One region of the Massilia hydrophila genome, then DNA from elsewhere that is predicted to be linked to it. Evidence: predicted binding sites of a transcription regulator. Region 1 holds the regulator's gene; each other region holds the start of a gene.
What was found. Region 1 encodes sigma-54, which starts transcription at its own class of promoters, with help from an activator protein. Its sites were predicted from a motif close to TGGCANGNAANCTGCTTT; they were not measured.
Positions count from the first base shown of each region.

Region 2: LE190_RS08175 (DVUA0089 family protein) is a predicted target of sigma-54. The motif match lies at 2,416-2,433, and genes of this name have one in related genera.
Region 3: LE190_RS18560 (PEP-CTERM sorting domain-containing protein) is a predicted target of sigma-54. The motif match lies at 2,628-2,645, and genes of this name have one in related genera.
Region 4: LE190_RS12565 (choice-of-anchor L family PEP-CTERM protein) is a predicted target of sigma-54. The motif match lies at 1,591-1,608, and genes of this name have one in related genera.

Region 1 is NZ_JAHYBX010000002.1:501,446-505,763, reverse strand. Features, by position in the region: gene LE190_RS09440 (enoyl-CoA hydratase/isomerase family protein) at 1-393, opposite strand, end outside; gene hpf (ribosome hibernation-promoting factor, HPF/YfiA family) at 538-891, opposite strand; gene LE190_RS09430 (RNA polymerase factor sigma-54) at 950-2,434, opposite strand; gene lptB (LPS export ABC transporter ATP-binding protein) at 2,452-3,213, opposite strand; gene lptA (lipopolysaccharide transport periplasmic protein LptA) at 3,210-3,773, opposite strand; gene lptC (LPS export ABC transporter periplasmic protein LptC) at 3,806-4,318, opposite strand, start outside.
Region 2 is NZ_JAHYBX010000002.1:233,578-237,895, forward strand. Features, by position in the region: gene LE190_RS08165 (hybrid sensor histidine kinase/response regulator) at 1-757, opposite strand, end outside; gene LE190_RS08170 (alpha/beta fold hydrolase) at 763-1,572, opposite strand; gene LE190_RS08175 (DVUA0089 family protein) at 1,827-2,375, opposite strand; tRNA gene LE190_RS08180 (tRNA-Thr) at 2,661-2,736, opposite strand; gene LE190_RS08185 (ClpXP protease specificity-enhancing factor) at 2,764-3,249, opposite strand; gene LE190_RS08190 (glutathione S-transferase N-terminal domain-containing protein) at 3,375-3,986, opposite strand; gene LE190_RS08195 (cytochrome c1) at 4,086-4,318, opposite strand, start outside.
Region 3 is NZ_JAHYBX010000010.1:3,093-7,410, reverse strand. Features, by position in the region: gene ctaD (cytochrome c oxidase subunit I) at 1-289, shown strand, start outside; gene LE190_RS18570 (hypothetical protein) at 293-622, shown strand; gene LE190_RS18565 (PQQ-dependent sugar dehydrogenase) at 685-2,007, opposite strand; gene LE190_RS18560 (PEP-CTERM sorting domain-containing protein) at 2,101-2,589, opposite strand; gene LE190_RS18555 (acyltransferase family protein) at 2,804-4,318, opposite strand, start outside.
Region 4 is NZ_JAHYBX010000004.1:140,361-144,678, reverse strand. Features, by position in the region: gene trmB (tRNA (guanosine(46)-N7)-methyltransferase TrmB) at 1-182, opposite strand, end outside; gene LE190_RS12570 (succinylglutamate desuccinylase/aspartoacylase family protein) at 363-1,478, shown strand; gene LE190_RS12565 (choice-of-anchor L family PEP-CTERM protein) at 1,650-2,423, shown strand; gene LE190_RS12560 (acyltransferase family protein) at 2,635-3,702, shown strand.

The sequences.
Region 1 (4,318 bases):
GCGCAGCCCGCAATCCGGGCCGCCCTGGGCGATGCCCATGCCGCCGCCCATCACCACGCCATCCATCACCGCGATGTACGGCTTCGGATAGAAGTGGATCAGGTGGTTCAGCGCGTATTCCTCGGTGAAGAAATCTTCCAGCAGCGCGCTGCCGCCCATCGGCGTGACGCGCCCCATTTCGTGGAAGAAGCGGATGTCGCCGCCAGCGCACAAGGCCTTCTCGCTGCTGCTGGTGATCACGACCGCCTCGACGCCGGCATCTTCCTTCCATTGCAGCAGGATGGCGCTCAGGGCGCGCACCATGTCGAGCGAGAGCGAGTTCAGGGCTTTCGGGCGGTCCAGCGTAATGACGCCGGTGCGGTTGGCGACGCGGGTCAGGACGGTGTCGGTCATGATGGGCTTCTGTGGTCGAAAAGACATGTATTCTACAGAAGTACAGCGCCAAACCGAAGCACTGAAAAGTAACAACTGATGATTTGCGGAAAGCAAAAAGGGCGTCCCTCCGACGCCCTTGCGATTGGTGGCTACGGCCCGTCTTTACGCGGCGGCAGCTTCTCCGTTGTCCGGAAGGCGCTTGTGCGCCACGTGGCTATGGTCTTGCAACATGGATTTGTGTTTCAGAACCTGTCGGTCCAGCCTGTCCATCAGCGTATCGATCGCCGCATACAGGTCTTGCGCGGCGCTGGCCACATGCAAAATCTTGCCCGACACCTGGAGGTTGATCTCGGCTTTCTGCCTTTTTTCTTTTTCAGTGAGATTATCGATGGCGAGGAACACGTGGGTGTCGATCACGTGATCGAAATGGCGGGTGATGCGCTCGAGCTTATTCTGAACGTATTCACGGATGGCGGGGGTGACTTCGAGATGGTGGCCGCTGATTGTGAGGTTCATACACACTCCTTTGGAAAGGTGCCCCGCCCGCGCCACAAGGTGGGAGTGGGCAGGTGCTTTACAGGGATTTGCGGAGGCTGACGGGCGGAATCTTGAGCGCTTCACGGTATTTGGCGACCGTCCTGCGCGCAATGACCATACCTTGTTCCCCGAGCATCTCCGCGATCTTGCTGTCGGAAAGAGGATTCCTAGGGTCTTCTGCTCCTGTCAATTGCGCAATGAGTGCGCGGATCGCCGTCGAGGAGGCTTCTCCCCCCGCTTCGGTGGCGACGTGGCTTCCGAAGAAGTACTTCAGCTCGAACATGCCGTGCGGGGTCAGCATGTATTTCTGCGTGGTTACACGCGAGATCGTGCTCTCGTGTAGGCCTAGTGTATCAGCTATCTCACGCAAAACAAGAGGGCGCATGGCAACCGCGCCGTGGCTGAAAAAGTTGCGCTGGCGCTCGACGATCGCCTCGGCAACCCGCAGGATCGTGTCGAAGCGCTGGCGCATGTTCTTGATCAGCCACTTCGCTTCCTGCAGCTGCGCGCCCATCTGGCTTTCGCTCTTGCCCTGCTTGAGCAGGCTGGCGTACAGGTTGTTCACGCGCAGCTTGGGCATCACGTCCGGGTTGAGCGACACCGCCCAGCCGCTCTTGGCGCGGCGCACGATCACGTCAGGCACCACGAAGTCCGACACGCTCGAGGCGAAGGCCGCGCCCGGGTGCGGGTTGCACTGGCGGACCACGGCCTGCACTTCGCGCAGGTCTTCGTCGTCGCAGTCGAGCGCCTTTTTCAGCTTGGTGTATTCGCGCTGGGCGAACCAGCTCAGGTAGCCTTCGACGATGGTCAGCGCCAGGCGCCGCGTCACCAGCGGCACGCCCGGCATGCGGCGCAGCTGCAGCGCCAGGCATTCGGCCGCGCTGCGCGCGCCCACGCCCACCGGGTCCAGGCTCTGCACCAGCGCCAGCGCGCAGCGCAGCTCGTCCATCTCGATCTCGAGCTCGGCCGGCAGGCGCGCATGGATCTCGTCGAGCGGCTCTTCCAGGTAGCCGTTGTCGTCGAGCGCGTCGATCACCAGCTCGGCCAGCGCGCGGTCGCGCAGGCTGCAGCCGGTCAGGCGGATCTGCTCGGCCAGGTGCTGGCGCAGCGAAATGCCCTCGGCTTCCAGCTGCGGGCGGCCGTCCTCGTCGTCGCCGCTGCGTGCGCCGCCGCCTTCGCCGCCCCAGTCGCTCTCGCCCTCCCTGCCGTCGTCGCGCTCGCCATCGGCGGCGCCGTCCTCGAACCCCTCGCCTTCCTTCGGCGCGCCGGCATCAAGCGCTTCCTGGCCCGGCTGCGGCGCCTCGCCGCTGGCCGGCGCGCTGTTGATGGCGCCGTCGGCCAGCAGCCGCACCGAGCGGTCGAGCGGATCGTCGAGCCGCTCCAGCAAGGGATTGTCATGCAGGATCTGCTCGATCTCCTGGTGCAGTTCGAGCGTGGACAGTTGCAGCAGCCGGATCGACTGCTGCAGTTGCGGCGTGAGCGCCAGGTGCTGCGAGGTGCGAAGCTGGAGGGACTGTTTCATGCAGGAGGCGTTCGTGGCTACATGCGGAAGTGCTCGCCCAGGTAGACGCGGCGCACCGATTCGTCGGCGATGATGTCGTCAGGGCGGCCCGAGGCCAGCACCGCGCCCTGGTTGATGATGTAGGCGCGGTCGCAGATGCCGAGCGTCTCGCGCACGTTGTGGTCGGTGATCAGGACCCCGATGTTGCGCTCCTTCAGGAAGCGCACGATGCGCTGGATCTCGATCACGGCGATCGGGTCGACCCCGGCGAAGGGTTCGTCCAGCAGCACGAAGCGCGGGTTGGTGGCCAGGGCGCGCGCGATCTCCACGCGGCGCCGCTCGCCACCGGACAGCGACAGCGCCGGGTTCTCGCGCAGCTTCTCGATCTGCAGTTCGGCCAGCAGGGTGTCGAGCCGTTCGTTGATCTCGTTCTTCGACAGCGCCTTGCCGTTGGCGTCGTGCTGCAGCTCGAGCACGGCGCGGATGTTGTCCTCGACCGTGAGCTTGCGGAACACCGAGGCTTCCTGCGGCAGGTAGGACAGGCCCAGCACCGCGCGCCGGTGGATCGGCAGGCTGGAAATGTCGGTACCGTTGATGTCGATGGTGCCGGCATCCGACGGCACCAGGCCGACGATCATGTAGAAGGACGTGGTCTTGCCGGCGCCGTTCGGACCGAGCAGGCCGACCACCTCGCCGCAGTCGACCTGCAGCGAGACGTCGCGCACCACCAGGCGCTTGCCATAACTCTTCTGCAGGCCCTTGACGATCAGCGTGCTGCAAGCCGCGGATGCTGCCGTCATTGCTTGGCACCCTCGGCAGGTGCCGCGGCCGGGTTGCGGCGCGGCGCGATGATCAGGGTGCCGCGTCCGCCGCCGACCTTGCTGGCGCCGCTGACGTCGTTGCGCACCTGCGCCACCTGCTTGCGGTTGTCGTAGGAAATGAAGGGGCCGCGGATCTCGTTGCTCATGCGGCCGTTCTCCAGTTCGCGCACTTCGGCATTCGCGAACAGCTTCACCAGTTCGGCGCGGTCATCGTATTCGATGCGCTGGGCCTGGCCTTCGACCCACAGGTCGGGACCGCCGTCGCGCTTCTGGCGGAAGGTGGCGGTCTTGCCGTTGTTGGCGGTGAGGGTCACGCTCATGTAGCCTTCCGGCGTTTCCTTCATCAATGCGCGGTCCGACTTGAGCACCAGGGTGCCGCGCGTGATCACCACGTTGCCGGTGAGGATGCGGGTCTGGGTGACCTCGTCCACGTCGAGCGTGTCGAAGGTGATCACGGCCTGCTTGAGCGAATCCGCGCGCTCGGCCGAGGCGCCGAAGGCGGCCAGGCCGAGGAAGACGGCGACGAAGAGTTTTTTCATGTTGCTGGTCCTGGGTTAACCGCGCAGTGCTGCTAGCGCGCGCGGGGCGGATAGACGATCTGGCCACGGCTGGCCAGGTGCAGCTTCTGGGTTGCGTTGTTGGCCTCCATACCGGTGCCGTGCACGGTGGCGGCGCCTAGCTGCATCTCGATCGGAAGCCGGGTCCTGAGGATTTCCTCGTCGGGCAGGACGGTCAGGGCCTCGGTGCGCACGCGCAGCGCTTCGCTGGTGGGCGTGGCCGGACGCTGGATGTCGACCTTGCCGAGCAGTTCGACCCGGTGCTCCTCGTGATAGATCTCGGCGCGGCTGGCGACGATGGTCATGCGCGGCCGGCCGGGCGCCATGCCCTCCAGCACCGGCGCCTCGACCCGCGACACGTCGCCCTGCGGCGTGTGCGCCATGCGCCGGCCCGACACCACGTAGTTCGGCTTGCCCTCGGGCGTCATGCGCACGAAGGAGAAATTCTCGACGATGTAGTCCGGCTCGTCGAGCGGCCCGCCGAGGCGGGCGTCGCGGTCTTCGTCGTCCATCAACTGCACCAGCCA
Region 2 (4,318 bases), 270 kb from region 1:
CCATGGCGGGGGCCAGGTCCTGCGCCGCCCCGCGCACCAGTGCATTCAGGTCGACCGGAGCACGGCGCAGCTGCATGCGGCCCTGGGTGATGCGCGAGACTTCCATCAGGTCGTCCACCAGGCGCGTCAGGTGGCGCAGCTGGCGGTCGAAGGCCTGCAGCAGGCGGCTGTCGGCGCTGTGCGCGAACTTCAGCGTCAGCACGTCCAGCGCGCTGCGCATCGGCGCCAGCGGATTGCGCAGCTCGTGCGAGAGCGTGGCCAGGAATTCATCCTTGCGGCGGTCGGCCACCGACAGCTGGGCATTGAGATGCTTGAGGGCCTCATCGGCCTCGCGGCGCGCTTCCAGCGCCGCTTCGGCAGCCTTGCGCGCATGCAGCAGCTCGCGCTCGTAGGCCTTGCGGTCGGTGGCCTTGAAGAAGGCCCAGTGATCGAGTACGTGCCCTTCGTGCTGGCGGCGCACGATATTGATCAGGACCGGCAGGCGTTCCTGGCTGCGGGTACGCAGGTCGACCTGGATCTCGGCCACCGAGCCCTGCACCTCCAGGATGGGCTGGCAATGGGTATGGTAGAACAGGCGCGCGCCAACCGGCAGCAGCTCGCGCATGCGCACCGTGCCAGCCAGTTCCGCATGCTCGTAGCCAAGCCAGGTGCAGGCCGTGTCGTTGGCGCGCAGGACGAGGCCATCGGTGGCAGTGATCAAGAGTGCGCAGGCGGCATCGGCGAACAGCAGCTCGCCGTGGGGGAGGGCAGGGGGCACGGCATTTAGCGCAGGGTCTGCGCCAGGAAGTCGTCGATCGCGCGTGAACTCTTGGTGGGTGCGCTCATGTGCGGGCAGTGGCCGACGTTTTCGATGATGTGCAGGCGGCTGGCCGGCAGGTGCCGGTGCAGGAACTCGCCCACGGCAAGCGGCGCCACCAGGTCGTCGCTGCATTGCAGGATCAGGGCTGGCACGCTCGACTTCGGCACGTCCGCACGGTGGTCAGAGGTGAAGGTGACGCGGGCGAAATGCTTGGCGATTTCAGGGTCGTTGCGGCAGAAGCTGCTGGTCAGTTCCTCACGCAGGTCGGGCCGGCTGGGCGCGCCCATGATGGCGGGCGCCATGTTGCTCGACCAGCCGAGGTAGTTCGCGTCCATCGTCTCCAGCAGTTCCTCGATGTCCTCGTGGCTGAAACCCCCGACGTAGTCGCCGTCGTTGATGTAGCAGGGCGAGGGGCCGACCATGACTTGGGCCGCAAACGCTTCCGGTGCCTTGATCGTGGCCAGCAGGCCGATCATGGTACTGACCGAATGGCCGACGAACACCACCGGGCCGGTCGCGAAGGCGTCGATGATCTCGAGCAGGTCGTCGGCGTAGCCGTGCAGGCTGCCGTACTTGGTGCGGTCGTAGGCGCCCAGGTCGGAGCTGCCGCTGCCGACCAGGTCGAAGGACACCGTGCGGTAGCGGTCCTGGTAAACCGGCGCCAGGAAGCGCCACATGGTCTGGTCGCAGCCGAAGCCATGGCCGAACACCATGGTGGCCGGGCCATTCCCGGTCACACGAACGTTGTTGCGTTGCTGGATACGGGAGCTCATCGGAGGGCAATGAAAAAACATTAACACGGCGATTATAGCCAGTTAATGCCATGCGTGAGCGTACGGTTGACCCGGAATTGTCCTGTATTGGATTTGCTGGCGGTTTGGGGATGCCGAACGGTCCAGGTCTGTGATTCTTCAGCAACTCGGTCAAGCCTGCGCAGAAGCGCAGGCCCTTTTGCCGAGCAATGCAGCGTGTCAGGAATCGCTGGCTGCGGCAATCGTGGCAGCCAGCGAGGGTGAAGCCAGACGGATCAGGCTTGCTTGCGGCGGCGCGCCAGGCCGAGGCCGATGGCGGCCAGGCCCAGCAAACCCAGGGTCGCCGGTTCTGGAACGTCGGTGCTGTCGACCTGGCTCAGGTTGATTGTATAGGTGCCATTACGACCCGGGACGCTTGGTGCACCGGCAAAGCCTGCGAGATTGCCGCCGTAGTTATATGAATACGCGTTAATTGCGAGCATGTAGTCGCCTGCGCTCAGGGTCCGGGAAATATACGAGGCCAAGCCACTATAATCGTCGTTGAAGGCTAGCGTGTTGCCGTCTTGATCGAAGAGGAACAACATCGTGTCGAAAGTGATGTTCGTCGTCGATGCGCTGAAGTCGCCACCGTTCCATTTGAATTTGAAGAGATCCACCGAATCGGTGATGCTCATGGCGCCCTTGATTTGTGTCGTACCGTTCTTGACCGATTGCGCGGTCAGCGCGGTATGGCCCGCATCGCCGTCTTCATTATAGGTGGTGGCACTTGCTGCAGCTGAACCGAGAGTGGTAGCGACAACCATTGCGCCGATAATTTTTTTCATTTGGAATCCCTAGGAGTAGTTTTAAAATTGCAATTTTCTAAAAGCAATAATCATGCCTGGGAAAAATATTTTTTAAAATCAATGATTTAATGAAATATAGAAAAATACACAATAAATTGTGTAAAAATTTTCGACAGGAATCGTTGGGGATGGATTGGTACGCTGTCCAGGCAAGGCAGTCCGCGTTTGGATGTCTCGCTGCCGAGCGAATCCGGATTGACGCGCGTACATGGGCCAGAAAGCAAAAAGCCCAACCATGAAGGCTGGGCTAGTGCTTGATTGTATTGGTGCCGACTGCAGGACTCGAACCCGCCACCTGATGATTACAAATCAACTGCTCTACCTGATGAGCTAAGTCGGCTGTGTTCTGAAGAACGACGATTATACGCTATTTAATACGTGTCAAGGTCGGCCGTCCGCCCTTCTTCGGCGGCTCGTCATCGCCATCCGGTGCCGTGGTACCCGGCTCGGCCGGCGAATCCGCCCCGGTGCCCGGTACCGCCGACAGGGATGGTGCCGAGGCCTCGTCGCCCGAGTCGAGCGGCGCCATCTCCGCTGCCGTCGCGTTCACCTCGAAGGCCATGCCCTGGCCATTCTCGTTGGCATAGATCGCCAGCACGTTCTGCACCGGAATGTACAGCTCGCGCGAGACGCCATTGAAGCGCGCCCGGAAGTGGATCGCATCGTTGTCCATCTTCAGGCCCGAGGTGGCGCCATAGCTGATGTTCAGGATGATCTCGCCCTTGCGCACATATTCCATCGGCACCGTGGTGGCGGCGTCGACCTTGACGGCGAGGTAGGGCGTGTAGCCGCTGTCCGTGCACCATTCGTAGATGGCGCGCAGGAGGTAGGGCTTGGTGGAGATCTCTGACATGGATGTGATTAAAAAAGCAAAGCTGTGCGCCAGTGTAGCGGATTCACCGCGAGGGCGTCCGCAACCGGCGCATGGAGAATCGTCGAATGCGGCATGCGGGCGAGGCGGCTCGCCCGCAGCGGGCATCAACGGCGCATCACCTTCTCGGACGGGGTCAGCGCTTCGATGTAGGCCGGACGCGAGAAGATGCGCTCGGCGTACTTCATCAGCGGCGCCGCGGTCTTCGACAGTTCGATGCCGTAGTGGTCCAGGCGCCAGAGCAGCGGGGCGATCGCCACGTCCAGCATCGAGAACTCGTCGCCCAGCATGTACTTGTTCTTCAGGAACAGCGGGGCCAGCGTGGTCAGGCGGTCGCGGATTTCATTGCGCGCCTTGTCGTGGCTCTTGTCGTTCGCCTTGTTGCGCTCGCTTTCCAGCACGTGCACGTGGACGAACAGTTCCTTCTCGAAGTTGAACAGCATCAGGCGGGCACGGGCGCGCATGAGCGGGTCGGCCGGCATCAGTTGCGGGTGCGGGAAGCGCTCGTCGATGTATTCGTTGATGATGTTCGACTCGTACAGGATCAGTTCGCGCTCGACCAGGATCGGCACCTGGCCATAGGGGTTCATGGTCGAAATGTCTTCCGGCTTGTTGAACAGGTCGACGTCGCGCACCTCGAAGTCCATGCCCTTTTCGAACAGGACCAGGCGGCAGCGTTGGGAGAACGGGCACGTGGTGCCGGAGTAGAGAACCATCATGGTTTGTAGTTCCTCAAGAAACAATGGGGTGAAGCGCCTAGCGATTCACCCCGAAAAATGATTGCCCGTATTATAGCCAACCGGGCAATGAAAGCGAATTTACTTCACTTCTTTCCAGTACGACTCGTTCAGGCGCCAGGCCAGGAAGGCGAAAATCGACAGGAAGAGCAACACAATAACCCCCAACTTCTTACGTTGGTCTTGCGCTGGCTCAGCCATCCAGCTCAAGTAGGCAACCAGGTCGGCGGTAGCGGTGTCGAATTCCTGCGGGCTCATCGTGCCGGGGGTGACCGTTTCGAAGCCGACGAACTTGTGGACGGTCTTGCCCTGCT
Region 3 (4,318 bases), on a different contig from region 1:
TACCTGCGCCGCCTTCCTGCTTGAGCTGCGCGGCCATGCCTTCGCCGGCCTGGAACCGAGTGCCAGCGCCTGGGGCGCCGCGATCGGCGCGCTGCTCGGCTACCAGGGCCTGCACGTGGTGGTGCTGGCGATCGCCGGTCCCTACCTGTGCCTGCGCGCCTGGCGCGGCCTGCTGGGCGCGCACAGCCGGGCGACGCTCGACAACGTCAGCCTGCTCTGGCACTACACGACGCTGCAGGGGCTGGCCGGCATGGCGCTGGTGCGCGGCCTGCCGCTGCTGATGGAGTAAAGCATGAACGACGGTTTCTTCGGCAAGCTCCTGCGCGGCACCCTGCCGCTGCTGGTCTGGGCCGCGCACTTCGCCCTCTGCTACGGGCTGGCGGCCGCGCAGTGCACGCCGGCGATGCTGCGCGCCGGCGGCCCGGACCGGGTGCTGCCCGGGATCGCGACGGCCATCGCGCTCGCCCTGTGCGCGTGGCTGCTGTGGCGCGAGCGCGGCATCCTGCGCCGCGCCCAGGACGCCGCGCTGCTCGACTGGGCGGCCGCGCTGGGCGCGCTGCTGGCCCTGGTCGGCATCGCCTGGACCGGGATGCCGCTGCTGCTGGTTTCCGGCTGCGCGTAGGGTGGGCGGGTTTCCCGCCCACGCGTTCAGCTCCGCTTGATTGGGTGGCAGCGCCGAGCATCCTACCCGCCACGCGGCGTCACGCGCCAGATCACGTTCCCGACATCGTCCGCCACCAGCAGCGCCCCCTGCCGGTCCACCGCCACCCCGACCGGCCGCCCATAGGCCTCGCCCTGCGCGCTGACGAAGCCGGACAGGATCTCGACCGGCTTCCCGGCCGGCATGCCGTCCCGGAACGGCACGAACACCACGTTGTAGCCCGACAGCGGCTTGCGGTTCCATGAGCCGTGCTGGCCGATGAAGGCCCCGTTCGCGTACTGCGCGGGCAGCAGCGTGCCGGTGTAGAAGGCCAGGCCGAGCGCGGCCACGTGGGCGCCGAGCGCGTAGTCCGGCACCAGGGCGCCCGCCACCAGGTCGGGCCGCTGCGGCTGGACGCGGGTGTCGACGTGGCGCCCGTAGTAGCTGTATGGCCAGCCGTAGAAGCCGCCCGCCTTCACCGAGGTCAGGTAGTCCGGCACCAGGTCGCTGCCCAGTTCATCGCGCTCGTTGACGACGGTCCACAGGGCCCCGCTGTGCGGGTTCCAGGCCAGGCCGTTCGGGTTGCGCAGGCCGGTGGCGAAGGGCCGCGTGCTGCCGCTAGCGAGGTCCACCTCGAGGATGGCGGCGCGGTCGGTTTCCTCCTGCATGCCGTGTTCGGCCACGTTGCTGTTCGAGCCCACGGTGGCGTACAGCCGGCGCCCGTCAGGGCTGGCGATGATGTTCTTGGTCCAGTGGTGGTTGCGCGGCCCGCCCGGCAGCGCCGCCACCGGCTGCGGCGGCGCCGTGACCTCGGTGGCGCCCGCCGTATAGGGAAAGCGCACGATGCCGTCGGTATTCGCCACGTACAAGGTATTGCCGACCAGCGCCATGCCGAAGGGCGAGTTCAGGCCGCGCAGGAAAGTGGTCCTGGTTTCCGCCACGCCGTCGCCGTCGACGTCGCGCAGCAGGGTGATCCGGTTCGCGCTCGGCACCGCGGCGCCGGCCCTGGCCATCACCTTGCCCATCACGTAGCCGCGGATGCCCTTGCGCTCCTCGGGACGTGGCGGCGCATTGGTCTCGGCCACCAGCACGTCGCCATTGGGCAGCACGTACAGCCAGCGCGGATGGTCCAGGCCGGCCGCGAACGCCCCGACCGCCAGGCCGGCGGCTGGCCGCGGCGCCACACCCTGCGGCCAGCCGCGCGCGGGGGCGATGTCGACAGTGGGAACCAGACGCCTGACCGGCGAGGCGATGGTGGGCTGGGTGCCGGTGTCGGCGCCCGGAGACAAGGTGGAGCGGTCGCCGCAGGCGGCCAGCAGCACCAGCATGGCGCCCGCCGTCAGGCGGGCCGGGAGGGCGGTGGGCATGGTCGTTCTCTCCGTGGATGGAAGACCGCGCCAGTATCGCATGCGCGCCCGACCGGCCGCGCCGGCTGGGCGCGGCACTGGCGAACCGGCGTGTCAGGCTGCCTTGCGGCGGCGCATGCCGGCCAGGCCAAGGGCGCCCAGCCCGAGCAGTGCCACCGAGGCCGGCTCCGGCACCTCGGCCGCGCCGTCCACGCGCCACACGTAGTTCACGAAATTGTCACCCAGGCCATCGGCGACGTAGGCCGAGTGTGCGGTATTGGCGCCGCCGGGTGCGTTGTAGCCGGGCGCACCAACGTCGAGCTTGTAGTTCTCGTCGAATTGCATGCCGCTGTGCTCGCCCCATCCGTCATACCAGCCGGTGTGGGTGATCGTCGTGTAATCCATCGAATCCAGGATGGAGATGAAATAATCCGACGCCGTGCCGCCGAAGAGCAGTGCAGCGGCTTCGGTCGCCGAATACACGGCCGGATTCGTGCCCCAATGTGGTCCCTGGTTGACTTTGTACGAGCCGACGAAGGTCGGTGCGGCCTGGGCAGCGAAGGAGAAGGTGGCCAGTGCCAGTGCTATAGCGAGCTTTTTCATGGAAATCCCTGTTATGTAAAAAATGTATTGACAGGGAAATAGCAAAAACAATGCCAGGCTGAAAATATTGCGTTAAATCAAATAGTTAGAATTTCATGCGCATTTACAATGTTAGTTACTGTAAAAATTTTCGACATGGAAATTGTTTCAAAGAATGAAACAATTTCCTTGCCGCTTCCGGGCGCCTGGCCCTGGGTGCTGGCAAGGACCGGGTTCATGGCTGCCGGCTGCGCATCCATTCCGCAAAGCGCTGGCCAACCAGCAGGTCGCCTTCATAGCTCAGGTGATTGTTATCGCGGTACATCAGGCGTCCATCGACCATGGCGTGGCACTGGTCCTTGTCGCACAGCACCTTACCCGCATCGAACCAGGCGATTTGCGGGAATTCGGCGGCCAGGCGCGCCGCGATCTCGCGGTGCTGCGCCATTTGCGCATCCCATTCGGCGCGCGGGATGGCGCACGGCACCCGGGTCGCCGACGAGGCGACGCCGGCGCGCTTGATGCAGGAACGCGGGTCGAAGCCGAGCAGCGGCACGTCGTGCATGAAGACCACCTGCTTGCCGGCCGCGAGCAGGCGGCGGAAGGTCTCGCGCGCCGCGTCCACGTAGACCTTCTGCTCGGGCACGGTGTAGAAGCGCAGGTGGGTCGAGAACACCACGGTCTTGACCGAGGGCGTGGCCAGTGCCAGCTCGAGCATCTGCTGGGTCGCCTGCTGGTAGGGATCGCCCTGCGGATCCAGGCCCCAGTACGGGTGGCGGGTGCCCAGCATCAAGAGGTTCTCGCCGATGCCGCCGTAGTACCTGGTCAGGCCGGCCACCACGTGGTAGGCATGGCTGTCGCCAACCAGGGCCACGGTCGGGTCCTTCGCCGGGTCGCCCAGCAGGCAGTATTCGTACATCGAGTCGAAGCCATAGCGCTTCTTGCAGGCCTCGGCGTTGGCGCGGTCCTCGACCAGTACCAGGGCCTTCTGGTTGGCGACGCTGTCCTCGATTGGCTTGCGGGTCGGCAGGCCGTCGTTCAGGTAGAGGTAGCCGCCGAAGGCGGCCATGCCCAGCATCAGCAGGGCCAGCACGGCCACCCGGGCACGCGCCTCGGCCCGGGTGGCGGCGGCGCGCAGCGGACGCTCGAGCACGCGCCAGGTCAGCCAGGCCAGCAGCAGCGCCGCCAGCAGCGCGCCGGCACGGATCGCGGGCGCCGGTTCGCGCGACTCGACGATCTGGGCAAACGACAGCAGCGGCCAGTGCCACAGGTACAGCGGGTAGCTGAGCAGGCCGATCCAGACCAGCAGCCGGTTCGCCAGGACGTGGCGGTTGAGCCAGGCCTGGGGCCCGGCGGCGATCAGGAGCAGCGCGCCGCCGGCCGGCAACAGCGCGCGCCAGCCTGGGAAGGGATCGTGGCGCGTGACCAGCGCCAGCCCGGCCGCGAGCAGCAATGCCCCGCTCCAGGACAGCAGCGCCGGCGTCCATGCCGGCAGGCGCGGCGCGGCTGCGGGCCTGCCGGCACGTTTGGCCTGCAGGCAGGCCAGGCCGGCGCCCAGCAGCAGTTCCCAGGCGCGGCTGGCGGGCGAATAAAAGGTGGCGCTGGCGTCATGGCCGATGCCGCCCAGGTTCAGGGCGAACGAGGCCAGCCCGAGCCCGGCGGCCACCAGCAGCGGATCGATGCGCCGGCGCCAGGCCAGCAGCAGGAACACCGGCCACAGGATGTAGAACTGTTCCTCGATGCCCAGCGA
Region 4 (4,318 bases), on a different contig from region 1:
CCGATTTCCAGGATGGTCGGCGCCTGGCGGCCAAAGACCTGTTCCAGATCCAGGCTCTCCCGCTTGTACTCGACCAGGTACTTGGGACCGAGTTCCTCCAACGCGCGCGCCTGGGCGGTCGACAGCCGGCCGGCCCGCGTGACGAAACTGCGGATGCGGTGTTCGGTCGGATCGTACAGCATGGGCCGCGCCGGGCCGTTGGTGGGCTTTTCAGAAGACATGGGGAACCGTAAGAGACAATGGTGAGGAAAAAACGGCTGTCATTATAGCCCAGGCGCCAGCACTGCCCGGGCCCGTGCGGGGCTGGAAGGGAGAATCGCGGATAATCATGCTGTTTATTTGTCCAGCCCGGAGCTCCTCCCATGCACGCCGTGAAACACCCGATCGCCACCGACGAGAACGTCGCTACCGCCCACCTGAAGTCCTTCCACTACGGCAGCCCCGGGACCGGCAAGAAAATCTATATCCAGGCCGCCGTCCATGCCGACGAAGTGCCCGCCATGCTGGTGGCCCATGTGCTGCGCCAGGAACTGGAACGCCTGGACGCCGAGGGCCGCATCCGTGGCGACATCATCCTGGTGCCGGCGGCCAACCCGATCGGCCTGTCGCAGGTGATCCATGGCACGCCCTTCGGTCGCTACGACCTGGCGACCGGGATCAACTTCAACCGGCTGTACCGGCATGTCGCCGACGCGCTCAAGCAGTCGCTCGAAGGCAGGCTGGGCAGCGACATCGACGCCAACGTCGCCCTGATCCGCGAGGCCGCGCGGGAACAGGTCGCGCTGTGGGAGCCGCAGAGCAATGTCGAGACCCTCAAGAAGACCTTGCTGTCGATGGCCATCGATGCCGACATCGTGCTCGACCTGCACTGCGATAACGAAGCACTGCTGCACATGTACACCGGCACGCCGCTGGTGGAAACCGTGGCGCCGCTGACGGCCCTGCTGGGCGCCCGCGTGCTGCTGGTGGCCAAGGCCTCCGGAGGCGAGGCCTTCGATGAAGCCTGCAGCCGCCTGTGGTGGGACCTGGCCGACCATTTCGAAGGCACGGCGATCCCGCCGGCCTGCGCCGCCGTCACCGTCGAACTGCGCGGCGAGAACGACGTGCGCTACGACTACGCGCGCCTGGACGCCGCCGCGTTGCTGCAATACCTGGGCCACGCCGGCGTGCTCGACATCCCTTTGCTGCCGCTGCCGGAAACCCCGTGCCGCGCAACGCCGCTGAATGCGGTCGAACCGCTGGCGGCGCCGCATGCCGGGGTACTGGTGTTCCATAAGAGGCTGGGCGACATGGTCGAGGCTGGCGAGCCGGTGGCGGATATCGTCAATCCCGTCAGCGGCCAGGTAAGCACCCTGGCGGCCGGACATGCCGGCCTGCTATTCGCGAGCACGGCGCATCGCCACTTGCTACGTGGCATGCACGTTTGCAAAATTGCGGGGACTGAGTCTTTCCGCTCGGGCGATCTGCTGAGTGCATGATCTTTATTTTTATGCAATACAGTTAAAATCTTGTGTCAGGATTATTTACACATTTGCTAATATTTTTACAACTATTTCCATAACTCATTGATCTAATTAAATATTTTCTCACTGGCATGAGACTTGCTCATAGGTACGTAGTTATTCCTGATAAACCTACTGAGACCATCCATGAACCTCTTGCCAAAACTCCTCGCTTCCGCCCTCCTCGCCACCTTTGCCAGCTCGGCCAGCGCGATCGTCGTCACCACGACGAACAACGGCGCCACCCTCGCCAACGCCATCGCCGGCAGTGGCATCGTGCTGTCGAACGTCCAGTACAGCGGCGCTTCGGCCAACGCAGCCGGCACCTTCACCGGCGGCGGCGACATCGGCTTTGACAAAGGCGTGCTGCTGACGACCGGTAATGTCAACTGCGCGGTCGGCCCGAACAGCACGACCGACTGCAGCGGCCCGGGCAGCGAAACCTCGCTGAAATTCGATTTCACCAGCAATAACGGCAATGTGTTCTTCCGCTACGTGTTCGGTTCGGAAGAGTACAACGAGTACGTGGGCAGCAACTTCAACGACCTGTTCGAGATGCGCGTCAACGGCGTCAACATCGCCCAGCTCCCGAACAACGGTGGCGTGGTGTCGATCAACAACGTGAACAGCAACAAGAACTCGGCGTACTACCGCAATAACAACGCCGGCGCCTACTCCACTGGCTACGACGGCCTGACCACGGTCCTGGTCGCCCAGCTCGCCGGCCTGACGGGCACCAACACCTTCGAGTTCATCATCCGCGACACGGCCGACGAAAACTATGACTCGGGCGTGTTCATCGAAGCGGGCACCTTCTCCGACACCGCGCCGCCGCCGACCGACGTGCCGGAACCGGGCAGCCTGGCCCTGGTGGCACTGGGCCTGGCTGGCCTGGGCCGCATGCGCCGCAAGCTGAAGTAAGCGCTTCATCTGCGCCGGCACAGCCAATCAGGCGGCGCCGGCGCGATTCCTCACGGACAGCCGGTCCAGGCGCCAGCGCCTGCCGGCGCCAGCCCGTCGCAAGCATTGTTGTTTCAAAACGTCACGTTAAGGTGGGATAGCGCCTTTTAGTTGCGATTAATGTATTTCTTGATAATCTATTAGTCCCTTTGATTGCTGCAAAGAGGACCAAATGTCAGATCGCCCTGTGGTCAAGATTCCCTATCTGGATGGGTGGCGCGGCCTGGCGATCATTGCCGTCCTCGTGTGCCATTTCGGACCACGTCCAGCGGTAGCCTGGATCGGGGAGTACGGCGTACAGATGTTCTTCGTCCTGTCGGGCTACCTGATGGGCCAGCTATTGTTCGTGAAAAAAGTCGGACTGCCCGAGTTCTTCTTCCGGCGCGCCTCCCGCATTCTTCCAGCCCTGCTGCTATTTATCGCCTGCATGTACCTGTATGCGCGATTCTTTCAGCCTCAGCGGTATGAGGTTCCGATGGATGAACTGCTCGCGACGGTTTTCTTCCTTCGCACCTATCTGCCCAGCGACCTCGGTATCTGGGCCGGAAACTGGCCAATCGGCAATCTGTGGTCCTTGAATGTCGAAGAACACAGCTATGTTGTGCTTGCATTCCTGGCGCTTATCGCTAGAAAGACGGGCGGCGATCGCATGGCAAGCATGCTGCTGATCGCCTGCGTCCTTGCCAGTATTGCGTTCAGTTTTCATTATTACAGTGCTCCGCCTTCGGGCGCGTCGCGCTGGGACCTTCGCAGCGAGTGCGCCGCGCTTGGCCTTCTCACTTCGGCACTACTGTGCCAGATGCGTCAGTTCCATGAACCACGCATCCCGCGGCATGTGTGGGGGGGCGCAGTCATCACGCTGATCATCCTGAGCGCGTTCCTGACTTCCGCCTATCGCATCAAGGGCGGCAACATTGTCTTCGCACCGATTTTCCTGGCCATCGCACTGAACTACCTGCATTGCCTGCCCGCGCTGATCAAAACCTTCCTGTCGAATCCAGCGCTCGTCTGGTTCGGCAAGTGCTCTTTTTCGCTCTATCTATGGCAACAGCCTTTTTATACGGCGGTGCAAAAAGCAGGGCTGCCGACCATGCCTGGTTTGGCAGGGGCAATCGCGCTTGCCTGCCTGTCTTTTTATTTAGTGGAGAATCCGCTTCGTATCCGGCTCAATGAATACTGGACAAACCGTCAGGTGCGACGTGCCGGCGCCGAGGCGTCGCCGGCGATCGAGCCCACCTGAGGCAGCTACCCTGGCGTTTTCCTGCGCAGGCGCTGGAGTCGAACAGCGTTGTACGCTCAGCAGCTTGCATGGAGACTAGCCCAACCATACGGCCTGGCGGCTCGCTCCTGTAGCGGACTACACATTGGACGAAGCCATGGAAGCGCCTGTATGCATGGCCCGTCGGCTAGCATGTTCCGGATCGACTCAAGCAGATTGCCCTGCCGACCAGGTAAGCTTGCCAGCATGCGTTGCAACTGGTCCATGTGGTATTCAGGAGCGATTTCAGTTCAACACGGCTCCGGCGTGCTACTGTGCTTGAATGCGCATCCGAACCGACAGCTTGACCGCCCTCCATATCGACTTGGCCATCAACCTTGCCGAGTCACAGGGCATTGCTGCCAGTGCCGCAAAACTGTTCCGCCTGGGAGTGCCGATTCATGCAGCCCGCCGGATACTCCTTCGGATGGGGCAGCGGCGACGGGACTACGGAGATCAAAGGACCTTCGGTAATCTCCCCCTGTCAGAGCACGCTGAAAGTAAAGCTTAAGCGGCAGGGGCAGCTTCTGTTTTGGCGCGATACCCCTGCGAGCGGGTTGGGCCAGTCGTGATTGGAGATCCACAGCCAGTTGGAAAA